4 regions of the Streptomyces sp. NBC_01433 genome follow, and region 1 is predicted to be linked to each of the others. Evidence: riboswitches for the same ligand, from Rfam matches in the RefSeq annotation. Region 1 holds a riboswitch; each other region holds the start of a gene.

What was found. A riboswitch is a leader RNA that binds a small molecule or an ion and turns the genes downstream of it on or off. The one in region 1 is predicted to bind cyclic di-AMP.
Positions count from the first base shown of each region.
Region 2: another riboswitch for cyclic di-AMP. It lies ahead of OG413_RS26320 (C40 family peptidase); the one in region 1 lies ahead of OG413_RS15365 (transglycosylase family protein).
Region 3: another riboswitch for cyclic di-AMP. It lies ahead of OG413_RS00155 (M23 family metallopeptidase); the one in region 1 lies ahead of OG413_RS15365 (transglycosylase family protein).
Region 4: another riboswitch for cyclic di-AMP. It lies ahead of OG413_RS09185 (M23 family metallopeptidase); the one in region 1 lies ahead of OG413_RS15365 (transglycosylase family protein).

Region 1 is NZ_JAPEPM010000001.1:3,404,110-3,408,080, forward strand. Features, by position in the region: gene OG413_RS15355 (cytochrome P450) at 1-428, shown strand, start outside; gene OG413_RS15360 (transglycosylase family protein) at 569-1,525, shown strand; cyclic di-AMP (ydaO/yuaA leader) riboswitch at 1,816-1,995, shown strand; gene OG413_RS15365 (transglycosylase family protein) at 1,999-2,730, shown strand; gene eno (phosphopyruvate hydratase) at 3,052-3,971, shown strand, end outside.
Region 2 is NZ_JAPEPM010000001.1:5,866,413-5,870,383, reverse strand. Features, by position in the region: partial or broken gene OG413_RS26335 (IS5/IS1182 family transposase) at 335-475, shown strand; gene OG413_RS26330 (ATP-dependent Clp protease proteolytic subunit) at 665-1,300, shown strand; gene OG413_RS26325 (hypothetical protein) at 1,308-1,616, shown strand; cyclic di-AMP (ydaO/yuaA leader) riboswitch at 2,094-2,280, shown strand; gene OG413_RS26320 (C40 family peptidase) at 2,284-2,754, shown strand; gene OG413_RS26315 (LysE family translocator) at 2,773-3,414, opposite strand; gene OG413_RS26310 (LysR family transcriptional regulator) at 3,487-3,971, shown strand, end outside.
Region 3 is NZ_JAPEPM010000001.1:31,165-35,135, reverse strand. Features, by position in the region: gene OG413_RS00165 (pitrilysin family protein) at 1-35, shown strand, start outside; gene OG413_RS00160 (pitrilysin family protein) at 62-1,444, shown strand; cyclic di-AMP (ydaO/yuaA leader) riboswitch at 1,666-1,832, shown strand; gene OG413_RS00155 (M23 family metallopeptidase) at 1,845-2,663, shown strand; gene OG413_RS00150 (GntR family transcriptional regulator) at 2,937-3,644, shown strand; gene OG413_RS00145 (HPr family phosphocarrier protein) at 3,833-3,971, opposite strand, start outside.
Region 4 is NZ_JAPEPM010000001.1:2,034,783-2,038,753, forward strand. Features, by position in the region: gene OG413_RS09175 (PrsW family intramembrane metalloprotease) at 1-124, shown strand, start outside; gene OG413_RS09180 (aldo/keto reductase) at 153-1,106, opposite strand; gene OG413_RS09185 (M23 family metallopeptidase) at 1,377-2,408, opposite strand; cyclic di-AMP (ydaO/yuaA leader) riboswitch at 2,420-2,572, opposite strand; gene OG413_RS09190 (PP2C family protein-serine/threonine phosphatase) at 2,934-3,971, opposite strand, start outside.

The sequences.
Region 1 (3,971 bases):
GCATCGAGGAACTGCTGCGGTTCGACGGACCGGTGGAGCTGGCCACCTGGCGCTTCGCCACCGAGGCGCTGACGCTCGGCGGACAGGAGATCGCCGCGGGCGACCCCGTGCTCGTCGTGCTCGCCGCGGCCGACCGGGACCCGGAACGGTTCGAGGACCCGGACCGGCTCGACCTCGCACGGAGTGACAATCAGCACCTCGGATACGGGCACGGCATCCACTACTGCCTGGGGGCACCGCTCGCCCGCCTGGAGGGACAGGCCGCTCTCGCTACGCTGCTGAGACGCCTTCCGGGGCTGCGACTTGCGGGAGAACCCGCCGATTTGCGGTGGCGTGGCGGGCTCATCATGCGGGGATTGCGCACGCTCCCCGTGGAGTTCGAGCCGGGGCGGCGACTGGGCGAAGGTGACGCTGCGTCAACTCTGTGACTTTCACGTGATCTCCGCTGCATCGACTTGTGACACACGTTCGAGTCCCGCTAGGTTCACCGTTCGACGCATCAGTCGGGCGTCAGGTGACTCGTCAACCACTCAGTACCCACTCGTCAGTCGCACGGAAGGCAAACCCCATGGGCTCCGCGAACGGCAGGCACCGTCGCCCTCGTCAGGCACCCGCCATCGTCGTCGCCGCGGGCGTGACGGGATCGGCCATCGCGATTCCGCTGCTCGGCGCGACCGGCGCACACGCCGCCGACGCCTCGACCTGGGACCGGGTCGCGGAGTGCGAGAGCGGCGGCATGTGGAGTGCCGACCTCGGCAACAGCTTCTACGGTGGGCTCCAGTTCTCGCAGGACACCTGGTCGGCCTACGGCGGCACGGCGTTCGCGCCCCGGGCCGACCTCGCCAGCCGTTCGCAGCAGATCTCCGTCGCGGAGAAGGTCCTGGACGACCAGGGCCCGAAGGCGTGGCCCAGCTGTGCGGTGATCGCCGGACTCGCGGTGGACGGTGCCCTGCCGGGCGTCGACCCGGGCGGCACGCCGTCCGCCGATCCGTCGGACACGGCGACCTCGCCGGGCGAAGCGGACGCGGGCGACGCGCCCGGCGAGGCCGCCGACCCCTCGACCACCCCTGCCACCCCGGACGGGACCCCTTCTCCGACGACGCCCGAGGACTCCGCGAAGCCCGAGGGTTCCGCGAAGCCCGAGGACTCATCGGCGCCGGAGGGCTCCGCCGCGCCTGACGCCTCGAAGGACACGGACCGCAGCGGCGGAAAGCACCGGGGCACGCCCGCTCCCGAGAAGAGCCGGGCGGCGGACGGTGACGACGGGCGCGAGTCCGGCCGGCACGCGTCCCGGGGCGACGGCGAGGCGCGCGACGGCGCGACGGAGCGGGCCGGCGGCGACTACACCGTCCGGCCGGGCGACAGTCTCTGGGCGATTGCTGACGCACAGAAACTCTCCGGCGGATGGACCGCGCTGTACGAGGCCAACAAGGACACACTCGGCTCGGACCCGGACCTGATCCTGCCCGGACAGAACCTGGATCTGGACCTCGGCGAGCGCTCCGAGGGCGCTGCGGCCAACTGATCCAATACGGGAAAGCGCCCCGAAAACTGGGGTAGTTCAGGGGCCTATGTCCACTTATGCATAAGTGAGACATGGGTCTCTTTGCTTCAACTGGCGTGTTCCGTCCGCCGGATCCGCCCGCATCCCCCCCGACCTGCGGAAACGTCCCTTCGGTGAGGGCAAGTAAGGGCTGATTGACCGGTATGTCCATCTTTGAATGTAGGGGTTGCCTGTGTTTACGGTCGGAACCGCTCGCACCGCGGGCCCCGTCGATCGTCACGCCGAATCCTGCCGTCGGTCGAAGGGAACAGACGCGTAAAGCGCCGTAGGCAGGAGCGGGGGACCCAGGTAAGCGCCGGGCCCGTTCGTCTCGTCCCGTACGAGAGGATCAGGACCGGCTTGGGGTGAAGTCGCGTGCTAGGACATGCGACCGGGCAACTCACTTGGCCCGAACCCGACAGCTCACCTCGTAGGCGTCGGTGAGGAGACGTTCCATGCTGCTTCACAGCAAGGGCAAGCACCGCCGCCCGTCCAAGGCCGTCCGTGTCGCCACGCTCGCCGGTGTCGCCGGTGCCGCCGTCGCCGTCCCGCTGATGGGTGCGACCGGCGCCTCTGCCGCCTCCGTCGAAACGTGGGACGCCGTCGCCCAGTGCGAGTCCGGTGGCAACTGGTCCATCAACACCGGCAACAGCTACTACGGCGGTCTGCAGTTCTCGCAGTCCAGCTGGGCCGCCGCCGGCGGTACGCAGTACGCCCCCCGTGCCGACCTGGCCTCCAAGTCCCAGCAGATCGCCACCGCCGAGAAGCTTCTCGACATGCAGGGTCCCGGCGCCTGGGCCTGTGCCGGTGCCGGCAACCTGAGCAACGACGGTGTGGACCCGGGCGTCGACACCGGCTCCGGCCAGACCGCGGCCAAGCAGGAGCAGGCTCAGCCGCAGCAGCAGGCCCAGCCGAAGCAGCAGGAGCGCAAGGCCGAGCAGCCCACCTCGCGCAGCGAGCAGCGCACCGCCCCGAAGGCCGAGACCCCGAAGACCGTCACGACCCCGACCGGCCAGAAGGTCGCCAAGGGTGATGGCGAGTACAAGGTGAAGTCCGGCGACACCCTGAGCAAGATCGCTCAGGAGGAGGGCGTCAAGGGCGGCTGGCACAAGGTGTTCAAGCTCAACGGCGACATCGTCAGGGACGCCGACCTGATCTTCCCGGGTCAGCAGCTCCACCTGAAGTAGTCCGGCACACGGCTTCTCCTCCCCCTGAGGGGGATGTCCGGCGGCATCTCCCTCGGTCCAGGTTCCCCGGCCCGGCGCGCTCTCCCCCGTGCGCGCCGGGCCGGGGTTCTTGTGCGGCGACCCGCGCCGCAATCGTTCAACCCTTGTAGTTACCGGTCAGTAAATTTCTGGACCTTCGTCCTGTATTGCACGGCCTTGGGTCCTTTTTCGTCCCAGGAGACGGGCGGTCGGCCGCCCGATCGGGCCGGGCCGGTTAGGCTCGTGTCGCAAGGCCGCAGTGACCCTGCACAACCAGTGTCATATCCCAGAAGGAGATGCCTCGTGCCGTCCATCGACGTCGTCGTAGCCAGGGAAATCCTCGACTCCCGGGGAAACCCCACGGTCGAGGTCGAGGTTGGCCTCGACGACGGCAGCACGGGACGTGCTGCTGTTCCGTCCGGCGCCTCCACCGGTGCGTTCGAGGCCATTGAGCTTCGCGACGGAGACCCCAACCGCTACCAGGGCAAGGGCGTCGAGAAGGCGGTCCTCGCCGTCATCGAGCAGATCGGCCCGGAGCTCGTCGGTTACGACGCCACCGAGCAGCGCCTCATCGACCAGGCGATGTTCGACCTGGACGCCACCGAGAACAAGGCGTCGCTCGGCGCCAACGCCATCCTCGGCGTCTCGCTGGCCGTCGCCCACGCCGCGTCCGAGGCGTCCGACCTGCCGCTCTTCCGCTACCTCGGCGGCCCGAACGCGCACCTGCTGCCCGTTCCGATGATGAACATCCTGAACGGCGGCTCGCACGCCGACTCCAACGTGGACATCCAGGAGTTCATGATCGCCCCGATCGGCGCGGAGTCCTTCTCCGAGGCCCTGCGCTGGGGCGCGGAGATCTACCACACGCTGAAGAAGGTCCTGAAGACCAAGGGCCTGTCCACCGGACTCGGCGACGAGGGCGGCTTCGCCCCGAACCTGGAGTCCAACCGCGCCGCCCTGGACCTCATCGTCGAGGCCATCAAGGAGGCCGGTTACGTCCCCGGCCGCGACATCGGGCTCGCGCTCGACGTCGCCGCGTCGGAGTTCTACAAGGACGGCAAGTACGAGTTCGAGGGCAAGTCCCGCTCGGCCGCCGAGATGACCGAGTACTACGAGGAGCTCGTCTCCGCGTACCCGCTGGTCTCCATCGAGGACCCGCTGTACGAGGACGACTGGGCCGGCTGGAAGGTCATCACCGACAAGCTCGGCGCCAAGGTGCAGAT
Region 2 (3,971 bases), 2.5 Mb from region 1:
TCAGGGCGTTGCGGCCGCCACCCGTGGGTCCTGGGTCGGGCCGCGGGTGGGAGATCGCCGACCAGATCTCCCACCTGTACTCCCGGTTCCCCGAGCACTTCGGCCCCCTCGCCGGTCGTTCGGGTCCATCGTGGGGCGGCCCGCCTCCGCGATGCGTACCCATGTCGGAGCGGATCCGGTGGTCCATCACATGCCCGGCAGCGCGTCCCGCCCGCACGGCGCCCTGTACACCGTGCAGCGGCTGCGCGAGAAGGGGGTGCGGCACTACGGCTGGGACCCGGCGCACTGGAAAGACCGCACGTTCGCGAAGTGGACGAAGAAAGGCGTGGTCGTCCAGCTCAACGGCCTGCTCAGGCAGTTCTTACGGCAGAGGGAAGGCCGGGACGCCGAACCGTCGGCCTGCGTGATCGACGCTCAGAGCATCAAGACCGCCACCAACGTCCCGGCCTCCACGCAGGGCGCCGACGCCGGAAAGAATGAAGATCGCGAGATACCCACCTTCGATAAACAGCCAAAAACTCCCCTGACTTGGGACTTTTAGTCGATCACCAGGATCGGACTCCATCCGAACATTCTGTACGTCCTGTACATTTTTTACAGGCATGCGGCAGCTGAAGCGCGCATGCGGACCGAGGCCTGCGCAGATCCCAGGAGAGGCACCGCGATGATCCGACCTGCCGCCCGTTATGTCCTGCCCGAGTTCACCGAGCGCACCGCGACCGGGACCCGGACTCTCGACCCGTACTCCAAGCTGCTCTCCGAGCGGATCATCTTCCTCGGCACCCCGGTGGACGACACCGCGGCCACCGACCTGATCGCCCAGTTCATGTATCTGGAATACGCCGAACCGGACCGGCCCGTCTCGCTGTACATCAACTCTCCCGGCGGATCGTTCAGCGCCATGGCCGCGATCTACGACACGATGCAGTACCTGGCCTGCGACGTGGAGACCTTCTGCCTCGGCCAGGCCCACTCCAGCGCGGCCGTGCTGCTGGCGGCAGGGGCACCGGGCCGCCGACATGCCCTGCCCGGCGCCCGGGTAGTCATCCGTCAGCCCATGCTGAACGAACCGGTGCAGGGCCAGCCGTCCGATCTCGAAATCGAAGCACGCGAGTTGATGCGGGTACGCGAGATGCTCGCGGCCATGCTGGTCCGTCACACGGGCCGGTCCACCGAGCAGATCACCGCCGACATCGAGCGCGACACCATCCTCGACGCACGGGCCGCGAAGGCGTACGGGCTGGTCGACCACGTCGTGGAGAACCGCAACCCGCCCCGGCCGCCGCACCCCGCGAGGTGAACCGACGATGCTGCCACCCGAATTCCCACCGCTCCCCGCCCTGACCCGCGCCGAAGGGGAGTTCATCGACCGCTACCTGGAAGTCCTCGACCAGCTGGGACGGATCAACCCGGCCCGCGGCAGCGACACCTACGGCGCCCTCCGCGCCGCCCAGGCACTGGCCTCCCGGGCCGCGGCACTGCGCGACGCGCTGGCGCTGATGCACGAGCGGGGCGAAGCGCAGATCCACGCGACCACCCTGGCACGGGCGCTGCGCCTGCTCGACGGGGAACGGCGCGCGGGCCGGGTCACGGTACCCCCGCCACCGGCGGGTTGACCCGCCCCCTGCCTCACACCCCGGTCCCAGCTCTCACACCCCGACCCCGGCCCTGGCCCCTGCCGCTCCCCGCGGCTGAGGCCGGGGTCGGGGTCGGGGCGTGAGAGGAGTCCGTGAGGGGAGTCGGGGCCGAGGTCGGGGCGTGAGGGAGTCGGAGCCGGGGCCTGCCGCGCCGCGCCGACACGCCCGGTCAATTGATCAATTTTCCTCGCTCGTTCGGCGTAGCCAGTCCCCCTCACGAGGGACACCCCAACTTGCGCTCAGCGCGTGGACGGTACTCGGAATATGTCCTTCCGTCGCTGGTACGAGACTGGTCGGGCAGCGCCGCCGAGGGCTCGAATCCGCCCCGTCCACCCGAACGGATCAGTCGTGATGAGCCTCACAAATCACTGTTTCGCCTCGGAAATCCGGCACTTCGTGAGTCAAGATCCCTGGGACGACAAGCCCCCGCCACCGCGGCGGGGCGGTCCGGGCGGACGCCGAGTCCTGCCGCTGCCCGGATGACTGGTCGACAGAAGTGGATCGGCAGGAGTGGAGGACCCGAGCACAACGGGTCGACCGGGCAACCGGTCGCCCCTCGGGGTGAAGCCGCCAAGTGCGGCCGGGCAACTTCGCCAGCCCGAACCCGACAGGTCATCCTTCACAGGCGGCTGACGAAGGGTTGCGCATGACTGCGCAGGTACATGTCCCGTCTCTGCTTGCCCGGGTCGGTACGGCCTCGGTTCTCACTCTCGCCGTCGGCAGCACCATGCTGGCGCCGGGTCTGGTGACCGATGCCGAGGCCGCCACTCACTCGACGAAGGCGCTCAAGATCGCCGCCTCGAAGAAGGGATCGCCCTACAAGTACGGAGCATCCGGCCCCCGCCGGTTCGACTGCTCGGGGCTGACTCTCTACTCGTTCAAGAAGGCGGGCAAGAAGCTCCCCCGCACGGCCCAGCAGCAGTACAACAAGACCCGCCACATCTCCTCCTCGAAGCGGAAGAAGGGCGATCTGGTCTTCTTCCACTCCGGCCGAAGCGTGTACCACGTGGGCATCTACGCGGGTAAGGGGAAGATCTGGCACTCCCCCAAGACCGGGTCGCTGGTCCGCCTGGAGAAGATCTGGTCGAACAGCGTCTGGTACGGACGGGTCCGCTGATCCCCGGCCGGAACCGCTTCAGCGCAGCAGTGGTCCGGTCACCAGCGCGAGCCCCAGTGCGGTGAGCGCCGCGCCGCTGCCGCCCTCGATCGCACGGGCGGTACGCGGCCGGCGCAGCCACCGGCCCAACCGGTCCACCAGCAGGGCCACGGCCGGGAACCAGACGAGCGCCAGCACCACGACGACAGCGGCGAGCAGCAGGGTCCTGGGCAACGGCGGCTGCCCGTCGGGGACGAACTGGGGCAGCAGGCTGAGGAAGAGCACCGGCGCCTTGGGGTTCAGCGCGTTGGTCAGGAAGCCCTGGCGCAGTGAGCGGCCGAGCTCCTTCGGCGCGGGGCCCGGCGCCTGTGCCGGTACCCCGTCGGTCGCCGCGGGCCGTCGCCGTACCGCGTACAGGGCGCTCAGACCGAGATAGAGCACATACGCCCCGCCGAGCAGCTGGACGGTGCGGAAGAGCACGGGCATCGTCACCAGCACCGCGGCCAGCCCCGCCACGGCCAGCGCGGTGTGCACCAGCAGTCCCCCGGCGACTCCCAGGGCGGTGGCCACCCCGGCACGGCGTGAGGCCAGCGCGTTGCGTACGACGACGGTGAAGTCGGCGCCGGGCAGCGCGACCATGCCTGCGGCGACTCCCGTGAAGGCGAGCAATTGTGCGTCCATGCGTACACCCTGGCCCGAAGTAGCCTTTAGCGTGTACTTGCAATCTTCTGGGTCTGCCAAAAGGAACGCTTAATGTACGACCCGACACGGCTCGCGGCGCTGGTGGCGGTCGCCGAGGCCGGATCGATCACTCGGGCCGCGGCCCGCCTGGGCTACACCGCGCCCGCCCTCTCCCAGCAGCTGGCCAAGCTGGAGCGCGAGGCCGGTGCGGCGCTCCTGGTACGCCACCATCGTGGCGCCCGGCTCACGTCCGCCGGTGAGCTACTGGCGGGCCGGGCCAGACGGGTCCTGGACGAGCTTGACCAGGCGCGGCACGAGCTGGCCCAGCTCGCGGGGCTCTCCGGCGGGCGGCTGCGGGTCGGCACGTTCACCACGGCCGGAATCCATCTGCTGCCGCCTGTCCTGAGCGCGTTCCGGCGCGCCCACCCCGATGTCGAGCTGGCGGTGACCGACTACGAGCCGCCCGGCACGGTCGCGGCGGTGGCCGCCGGGGAGGTCGATCTCGCCCTGACCCACACGTACGAACCGGCGGCCGCCGATCCGCCTCCCGCAGGCGT
Region 3 (3,971 bases), 3.4 Mb from region 1:
AGGGCACCGACGCGCCCGAGGGAGCGGACAAGTGAGCGACGCCGCCGTGACTGGAGTAGCCATGGAGTACCACCCGCAGCCCACCCCCGGCGTGGCGCGGCCCTGGGCGTTTCCCGCCCCCGAGCGCGGCGCCCTGCCCAACGGGCTGACCGTGCTGCGATGCCACCGGCCCGGCCAGCAGGTCGTCGCCGTGGAGATCTTCCTGGACGCCCCGCTGGACGCCGAGCCCGAGGGCCTGGACGGGGTGGCCACGATCATGTCGCGGGCGCTCTCCGAGGGCACGGACAAGCACAGTGCCGAGGAGTTCGCCGCCGAGCTGGAGCGCTGTGGCGCCACCCTCGACGCGCACGCCGACCACCCCGGCGTCCGGGTCTCCCTGGAGGTTCCGGCCTCCCGGCTGGCCAAGGCGCTCGGCCTGGTCGCCGAAGCGCTGCGGGCCCCGGCCTTCGCCGAGAGCGAGATCGAGCGTCTCGTCGGCAACCGGCTGGACGAGATCCCGCACGAGCAGGCCAACCCCGCCCGGCGCGCCGCCAAGCAGCTCTCGAAGGAGCTCTTCCCGGCGACGGCGCGGATGTCGCGCCCGCGTCTGGGCACCGAGGAGACGGTGCGGCGGATCGACGCCGCGGCCGTGCGCGCCTTCTACGACGCGCACATCCGCCCGTCCACCGCGACGGCCGTGATCGTCGGCGACCTCACCGGGATCGATGTGGACGCCCTGCTCGCCGACACCCTCGGCGACTGGTCCGGGAACACCGCCCAGCCCCGGCCGGTGCCGCCGATCACCGCCGACGACACCGGCCGTGTGGTCATCGTGGACCGCCCCGGTGCGGTGCAGACGCAGCTGCTCATCGGCCGGATCGGCGCCGACCGGCACGACAGCGTCTGGCCCGCCCAGGTGCTGGGCACCTACTGCCTGGGCGGCACCCTCACCTCCCGGCTGGACCGGGTGCTGCGCGAGGAGAAGGGCTACACCTACGGGGTCCGGGCCTTCGGACAGGTCCTGCGCTCGACGGCTCCCGACTCGTCCTCCGGGGCCGAGGGCGCCGCGATGCTGGCGATCAGCGGCTCGGTGGACACCGAGTCCACCGGCCCGGCGCTGGGTGACCTCTGGACGGTCCTGAAGACCCTGGCCGCCGACGGACTGACGGATGCCGAGCGCGAGACGGCCGTGCAGAACCTGGTGGGGGTGGCCCCGCTGAAGTTCGAGACCGCCGCCTCGGTCGCCGGCACGCTGGCCGACCAGGTCGAGCAGCACCTCCCGGACGACTACCAGGCCCACCTGTACGCCCGCCTCGCCGAGACGGGCACGGTGGAGGCGACGGCCGCCGTGGTCAACGCGTTCCCGGTGGACCGGCTGGTGACGGTCCTCGTGGGGGACGCGGCACAGATCGAGGAGCCCGTGCGGGCACTCGGCATCGGTGAGGTGTCGGTCGTCAGCGGCTGATCGGTCTGTTTCCGCTGCCGCGAAACGGCACAAGAGGGACCCCGGCGTGATCCATATCGCCGGGGTCTTCCCTTTTTTCTCATTCGTCCGCATTTTGGGGGAGGTTGCCTGTCTGTCCTGTGGGATGTGCGACAAAACCGGCTGCCCGTTTGGTGAGGGAAAGTGGCCCGGCTTAGCGTCGGCTCCGCTGTCCGTCACCCGTATGCCGCGTCCGCGGCGCCGGGCAGCCATCGCCGAGTCCCCGTCGGGCGCGAGCCTGGGGAGCCGGGGACCCAAGAAGTCCCTGGGGTGAATCGGATGCCGGGTCCCGTACGGGACCCCGGTGTCCGTAGGAGACCTTCCTGCTCCGAACCCGTCAGCTAACCCGGTAGGCGAGAAGGAAGGAAAGGATCAGCCCTCCATGGCGTTCACCCGTGTCACCGGGAAGCACCGTGCCCCGAACCGCCTGACGCGCAAGCGTGCCCAGGTCGTCGGCGTCGCGGCTCTGGCCACCACCGGCGTCATCGGCGGTATGGCCACCCCGGCCCTCGCCGCGGACTCCGAGGCCCCCACCGTCAGCGACACCGGCCTCACCCAGATCATCGCCATCGACGCGACCCTCGCCGACCGGATCGACGCCCAGGCGAAGGTCCAGGAGCACCAGGCCGAAGTGGCCGCGCGGGCGAAGGCCGAGGCGGAGGCGGAAGCCAAGGTGAAGGCCGCCGCCAAGGCCAAGGCGAAGGCGGAGGCCGAGCGCAAGGCCGAGGCCCGCGCCAAGGAGGCACGCGAGGACAAGGCGCGCGCCGCCCGCGCCGCCGAGCGCACCCGGCTGACGTCCTTCCACCTTCCGGTCGCCGGTTCGTACGTCTCCACCGGCTACAAGTCCAGCGGTTCGCTCTGGTCGTCCGGCAGCCACTCCGGCGTGGACTTCCACGCGGCCTCCGGCACCTCCGTCGTCGCGGTCGGCGCCGGCACGGTCGTCGAGGCCGGCTGGGGTGGCGCGTACGGCAACAACATCGTGCTCCGGATGACGGACGGCACGTACACCCAGTACGGCCACCTCTCCTCGATCGGCGTCTCCGTCGGCCAGAGCGTCACCTCCGGCCAGCGGATCGGCCTCTCCGGCTCCACCGGCAACTCCACCGGACCGCACCTGCACTTCGAGGCGCGGACCACCGCCGAGTACGGCTCCGACATGGACCCGGTCGCCTACCTGCGCGCACACGGCCTCAACGTCTGACCCACGCTTCTCAGGGGGTGTCCCATGGGTACCCCTGACCCGAAGGCCCCGGCTTCCCGCCGGGGCCTTCGGCGATCCGCCCGCCGAGCCGTCGTCGGTCCCTCGACCGAACCCTGATCGAAGCCACGGCCGAACCCGCCGCCGAACCACTCCATGGCCAAAAGATATCCCTGAATTCCGGCCTGCCATCGGAAATTCCGGCCGACTGCCTTAGAGTCGCAGAACAGGCGTCGATCGGCCGCGTTTCGCGGGGATTAAGGCGGAGGTTCGGATATGCGCATTCCCGCGCATTCGGTATGCACGGCAATCCGTGAGGACATCGTCTCCGGTGTCTTCGAGCGTGGCAGCCGCCTCACCGAGGAGGTGCTCGCGCGTCGCTACGGGGTCTCCCGGGTCCCGGTCCGCGAGGCGCTGCGCACCCTGGAGTCCGAGGGGTTCGTCGTCACCCGCCGGCACGCCGGCGCCTGTGTTGCCGAGCCCACCGAGCAGGAGGCCGCAGACCTTCTGGAGGTCCGGATGCTCCTGGAGCCGCTCGGTGCCGCACGTGCCGCCCAGCGACGCAGCGACGCCCACCTCAAGGTGCTGCGCGGCCTGGTCAGGCTGGGTCAGGAGCGGGCCCGCCGGGGCGAGGGCGAGGATCTGCGCTCACTGGGCGGCTGGTTCCACGAGACCCTCGCGCAGGCATCCGGCAGCCCCGGCCTCATCGCGCTCCTCACCCAGCTCCGGCGCAAGACCGCCTGGATGTACGCCGTCGAGCAGCCCGCCCGGCCCGTCGACTCCTGGGCCGAGCACGGAGCCATCGTGGACGCCGTGGCACGCGGCGACGCGGAACGGGCCAGGGCGCTCGCCGTCCAGCACGCGGAGCGGGCCGTCGCCGCGCACCGGCTGCGCCGCACGGACCGCGCGGGCGGCCGCATGGCGGGCCGCGGCCGGGTGAGCACTTCGCAACACGGCGTAAACATCGCAAGTGCCCGGCATTAACAATTGCGCCGTATACAAAGGGGAGTAATTCCGAAGGGCTTTATCTCCGCTGCCCGAAATTTCCGCTGCCCGAAATTCTTGCTGCCGGATTCGACGGTGCGGGTGGCGGTGAAGACGAAAGAGCCGCGGCGCCCTGTCGGGGGCCGCGGCTCTTTCGAGGAATGAAGCCATTCTGTTCCGAGGAGGAATCAGACGGTCTCGGGGAGCTCCTCAAGACCTTCGGCGACCAGCTTCGCCAGACGGTCCAGGGCGGCCTCGGCGTTGTCGGCGTCGGACGCGAGCACGATCTCCTCGCCGCCCTGTGCGCCCAGACCGAGCACGGCGAGC
Region 4 (3,971 bases), 1.4 Mb from region 1:
GTATCCGTACGGGCCGGTGCCGCAGCCGTTCCCGATGCCTCAACAGCGCGGGACGCAGCCGTACGGCCCGGCCCCGCATCCGCAGTACGGCGGCCACAACCCCTACCTGAGTCCCCCGCAGTAGCCCGGTTCCCGGCGCACGGCCGCGTGGATCAGGCGGATGCCTCGGTGAGCTCCGCGAGTTCCTGGTCCGTCAGGCGCAGCTCGGCGACCGCGACCAGTGCGGGCAGCTGCTCGACCGTACGGGCCGAGGCGATCGGCGCGACGACGGTCGGCCGGGAGGCCAGCCAGGCCAGGGCGACCGTGGCGATCTCGGCCTCGCGCTCCTGAGCGATCCGGTCCAGGGCGACCAGCACCTTGCGGCCCTGCTCCGACTCCAGGTGCTGGGCCGCCTTCTCGGCGCGCGCGCTGTCGACCGAGGTGCCCGGACGGTACTTGCCGGTGAGGAAGCCCGAGGCCAGCGCGAAGTACGGGACCGCGGCGAGCCCGGCGCGGGCGGCGGTGTCCTGGAGGGCGCCCTCATAGGTATCGCGGGAGACCAGGTTGTAGTGCGGCTGGAGGGCGACGTAGCGGGCCAGGCCCTCGCGCTCGGAGAAGTCCAGGGACGCCTGGAGCCGCTCCGCGCTGATGTTGGAGGCGGCGATCTCGCGCACCTTGCCGTCCTTCACCAGCTGGTCGAGTGCCGTGATGATCTCCTCGACCGGGACGGTCTCGTCGTCGAAGTGCGTGTAGTACAGGTCGATGTGGTCCGTGCCGAGCCGCCGCAGCGACTCCTCGGCGGCGGACTTGATGGTGCCGGCGGAGAGCCCCTTGTACGAGGGGTGGGCGCCGACCTTGGTGGCGACGACGATGTCGGACCGGTTGGCGCGCGAGGCGAGCCACTTGCCCAAGACGGTCTCGGACTCGCCGCCCTCGTTGCCCGGGACCCAGGAGGAGTAGGAGTCGGCGGTGTCGATGAAGTTGCCGCCCGCCGCGGTGTACGCGTCCAGGACGGCGAAGGACTGCGCCTCGTCCGCCGTCCAGCCGAAGACGTTGCCGCCGAGGGCGAGGGGGAAGACCTGAAGGACGGAGGAGCCGAGCGGGCGCAGAGAGGTCGCAGAAGTCATGGTCGGTTCAACGAGAGCGCCGATGAGGGGTATTCCGCGTCGGCGGGATTCACTGCACCGGAGCCTCCGCCCCGGAAGCCGCGCGCCGGAGCCTCTGTCCCGGAAGCCGCGGGCCGCCTACGCGGGCCTGTGCGCCCGGCGCCCGGAGCCTCCGCGCCGGAAGCCGCGCGCGTCGTTCTCCTGCGGACAGCAGACCGGCAGCCCTGACGTCGGGGGGTGTGCGTCAGGGCTGCCGGGGTTCGGGTGCGCCCGCGGGGCGGGCGCGGGGGCTCAGACCGTGAGCCCCTTGCTGCGCAGCCAGCTCATCGGGTCGATGCCCGAGCCGCCCGCGGTGTGGACCTCCAGGTGGAGGTGAGCACCGGTCACATTGCCGGTGGCACCGACGCGCCCGATGGTGTCGCCGGTGGAGACCTTCTGGCCGGCCGTGACATTCATCGTGGACTGGTGGCAGTACCAGATCTCCGTGCCGTCATCGAGTTCGAGGACGGTGCGGTAGCCGTACGAACCGGAATAGCCGGCCGACTTCACCGTGCCGCTGTGCACGGCCTTGACCGGAGTGCCGGTCGGCGCCGCGAAGTCGAGGCCGGTGTGGTGGCCCGAGGACCACATCGGGCCGGACTGGCCGTAGGTCGAGGTGATGCTGTACGAGGAGGTCGGCAGCGCGTAGCTGGCGGCGAGCTTGGCGAGGCGCTCGGCCTCCTTCTTCTTCTTCGCCGCCTCTTCCGCCTTCTTCTTGTCGGCGGCGATCTTGGCCTCGGCCTCGTCCTGCTGCTTCTTGGCGTCGGCTGCGGCCTTCTCGGCTGCCGCCTTCTCCTCCGCGGCCTTGGCCTCGGCGTCGGCGTTGGCCTGCTGCTGCTCGGCCTGCTGGAGGATGCGGGCGCGGAGCGCCTCACCGGCGTCGGTCGTGCCCTGCTCGGCCTCGGCGCTGGTGATGCCCGCGGAGGTGAGCGGGGCTGCCGAGACCGGTGTCTTGTCCGCGTCGTCGGACATGAAAGCACCGACGCCGGGAAGGGACTTGGCATCGGGGAGGTTGTCCGCGAGGGAGTCGGGAAGGGAGATGGAGACCGGCGGCTTGCTCTGCGCGGTGGCCATGCCGCCCGCGCCGACGGCCGCGATGACACCGACGCCGAGGACGGTGGAGCTACGGGCGAGTCCCCGCTGCTTGGCTACGCGGTGCCTGCCGCGTACGGGCCGGATGGACTCCTCGGTGGGATTCCATTCCTCCCAGGTCCTGTCCGCGTCACCGAAGTTGTCGGTGACGAAGGGTGACGGGGCCTCGGGGGCAGGCTTGTTGGACGCCACGTGGGCGCACTCCTTTCCTTCCTTCTCGCCTACCGGGTTAGCTGACGGGTTCGGAGCAGGAAGGTCTCCTACGGGCTCCTCTGCCTCTCACGAGACACAGGTGTCCGATTCACCCCATGTAGGTGGTTCCCCGGTTCCCTTGCGGGATTCGGCGCTCGCGCACGGTGCCGCCTCTTGCGACGACTGGGACGACCGCGCTGCGTTATCGAACGTTAATAGACTGATGGGCCCTATTCCAAGCTCTTCCCACTGATCGTTCATGACTTTGGCCTGGACTTAACGGGTACAAAGGGTTGGAATCGGGCGAGTTGAATCGAGTCCGACCATTACCCAGTTTCTGACGTTGCGTCAAATGTTATGCGGAGCGGCGTTCTTCAGTTACGTACGGTGGCATCGCTCATGGTCGCCCTCCCGGGGCGGCTCCCGGGCCGACCCCCGTACCGACTCCCGTGCCGTGCGCCCGGACGTCCTGTTCACGCGCCGCCCGGCCGCACGCGCCACCCCCGCTCATGCGGCCGCCCCGGCTCATCTGCTGCCCCGGCCCACGATCTTCACCGTCGTCCGGCGTTCGGGCTGTCCCTCGGCCGGCCGCGCCACCGCGAGGAGTGCCATGTCGTCAGTGGACCGGCCACCGGTGTGCAGCCGCACGTCGTCGGTGAGCGCGGAGAGCAGTTCCTCGGGACCCGGGAAGATCCGGCCACGCAACCGCGCCGCCGGGTCGTAGAAGGCCCCGGACGGGTCCCGCGCCTCGGAGAGGCCGTCCGTGAACACCAGCAGCGTCGCCCCGGCGGGCAGCGCCCACTCATCGGCCCGGTCCGGCCACACCCCCAGGTTCATGCCGAGCGGCAGCGCGGGCACGGCCGGTGCCAGCACCTCCACCGCCCCGTCCACGTGGAGCAGGATCGGCTCGGGGTGCCCGCGGTTGACGATGCGCAGGGTCGTCGAACCGGGCGGGATCTCGGCGAGCACGGCCGTGATGAACCCCTCCATCGCGTCCAGCCCGCCGCGCCGCGTCCCCTCCCGCGCCAGCGCCCGTTCCAGCCGCTGCGCGACCCCCTCCAGCGAACGCTCCTGCTCGGCGGCCTCCCGGAACGCCCCGATGATCACCGCCACCGCCTCGACGGCGTCCAGCCCCTTGCCCCGTACGTCGCCGACCACCAGACGTACCCCGTACGGGGTGTCCGCGACGGCGAACAGGTCGCCGCCGACGAACTCGTCCGCCTGCGCCGCCTCGTACCGCGCGGCGACCTGCAGCCCGCCGATGCGGTCGTCCGGGGTCGGCAGCACGGCCCGCATGGCCGTCGCCGCGATGACCCGCGCCGAGGCCAGCTGCTCGTTGCCGCGCCGCACGACGCCATTGATGACCAGGGCGAGGACCGAGGCGGTGAGTACGGTGGCCAGCTCGGTGACCGGGACGGCCCGGGTCAGCGTCCCGGCGTACGCGTGCAGCGCGACGACCGCCAGGACCGCCGCCACTCCGGTACGGACGGTGCTGGCCAGGGAGAAGAACGGGGCGGCCATCAGCGGTGCCGCCACGAACAGCGGTACGGCGGTGAAGGTGGG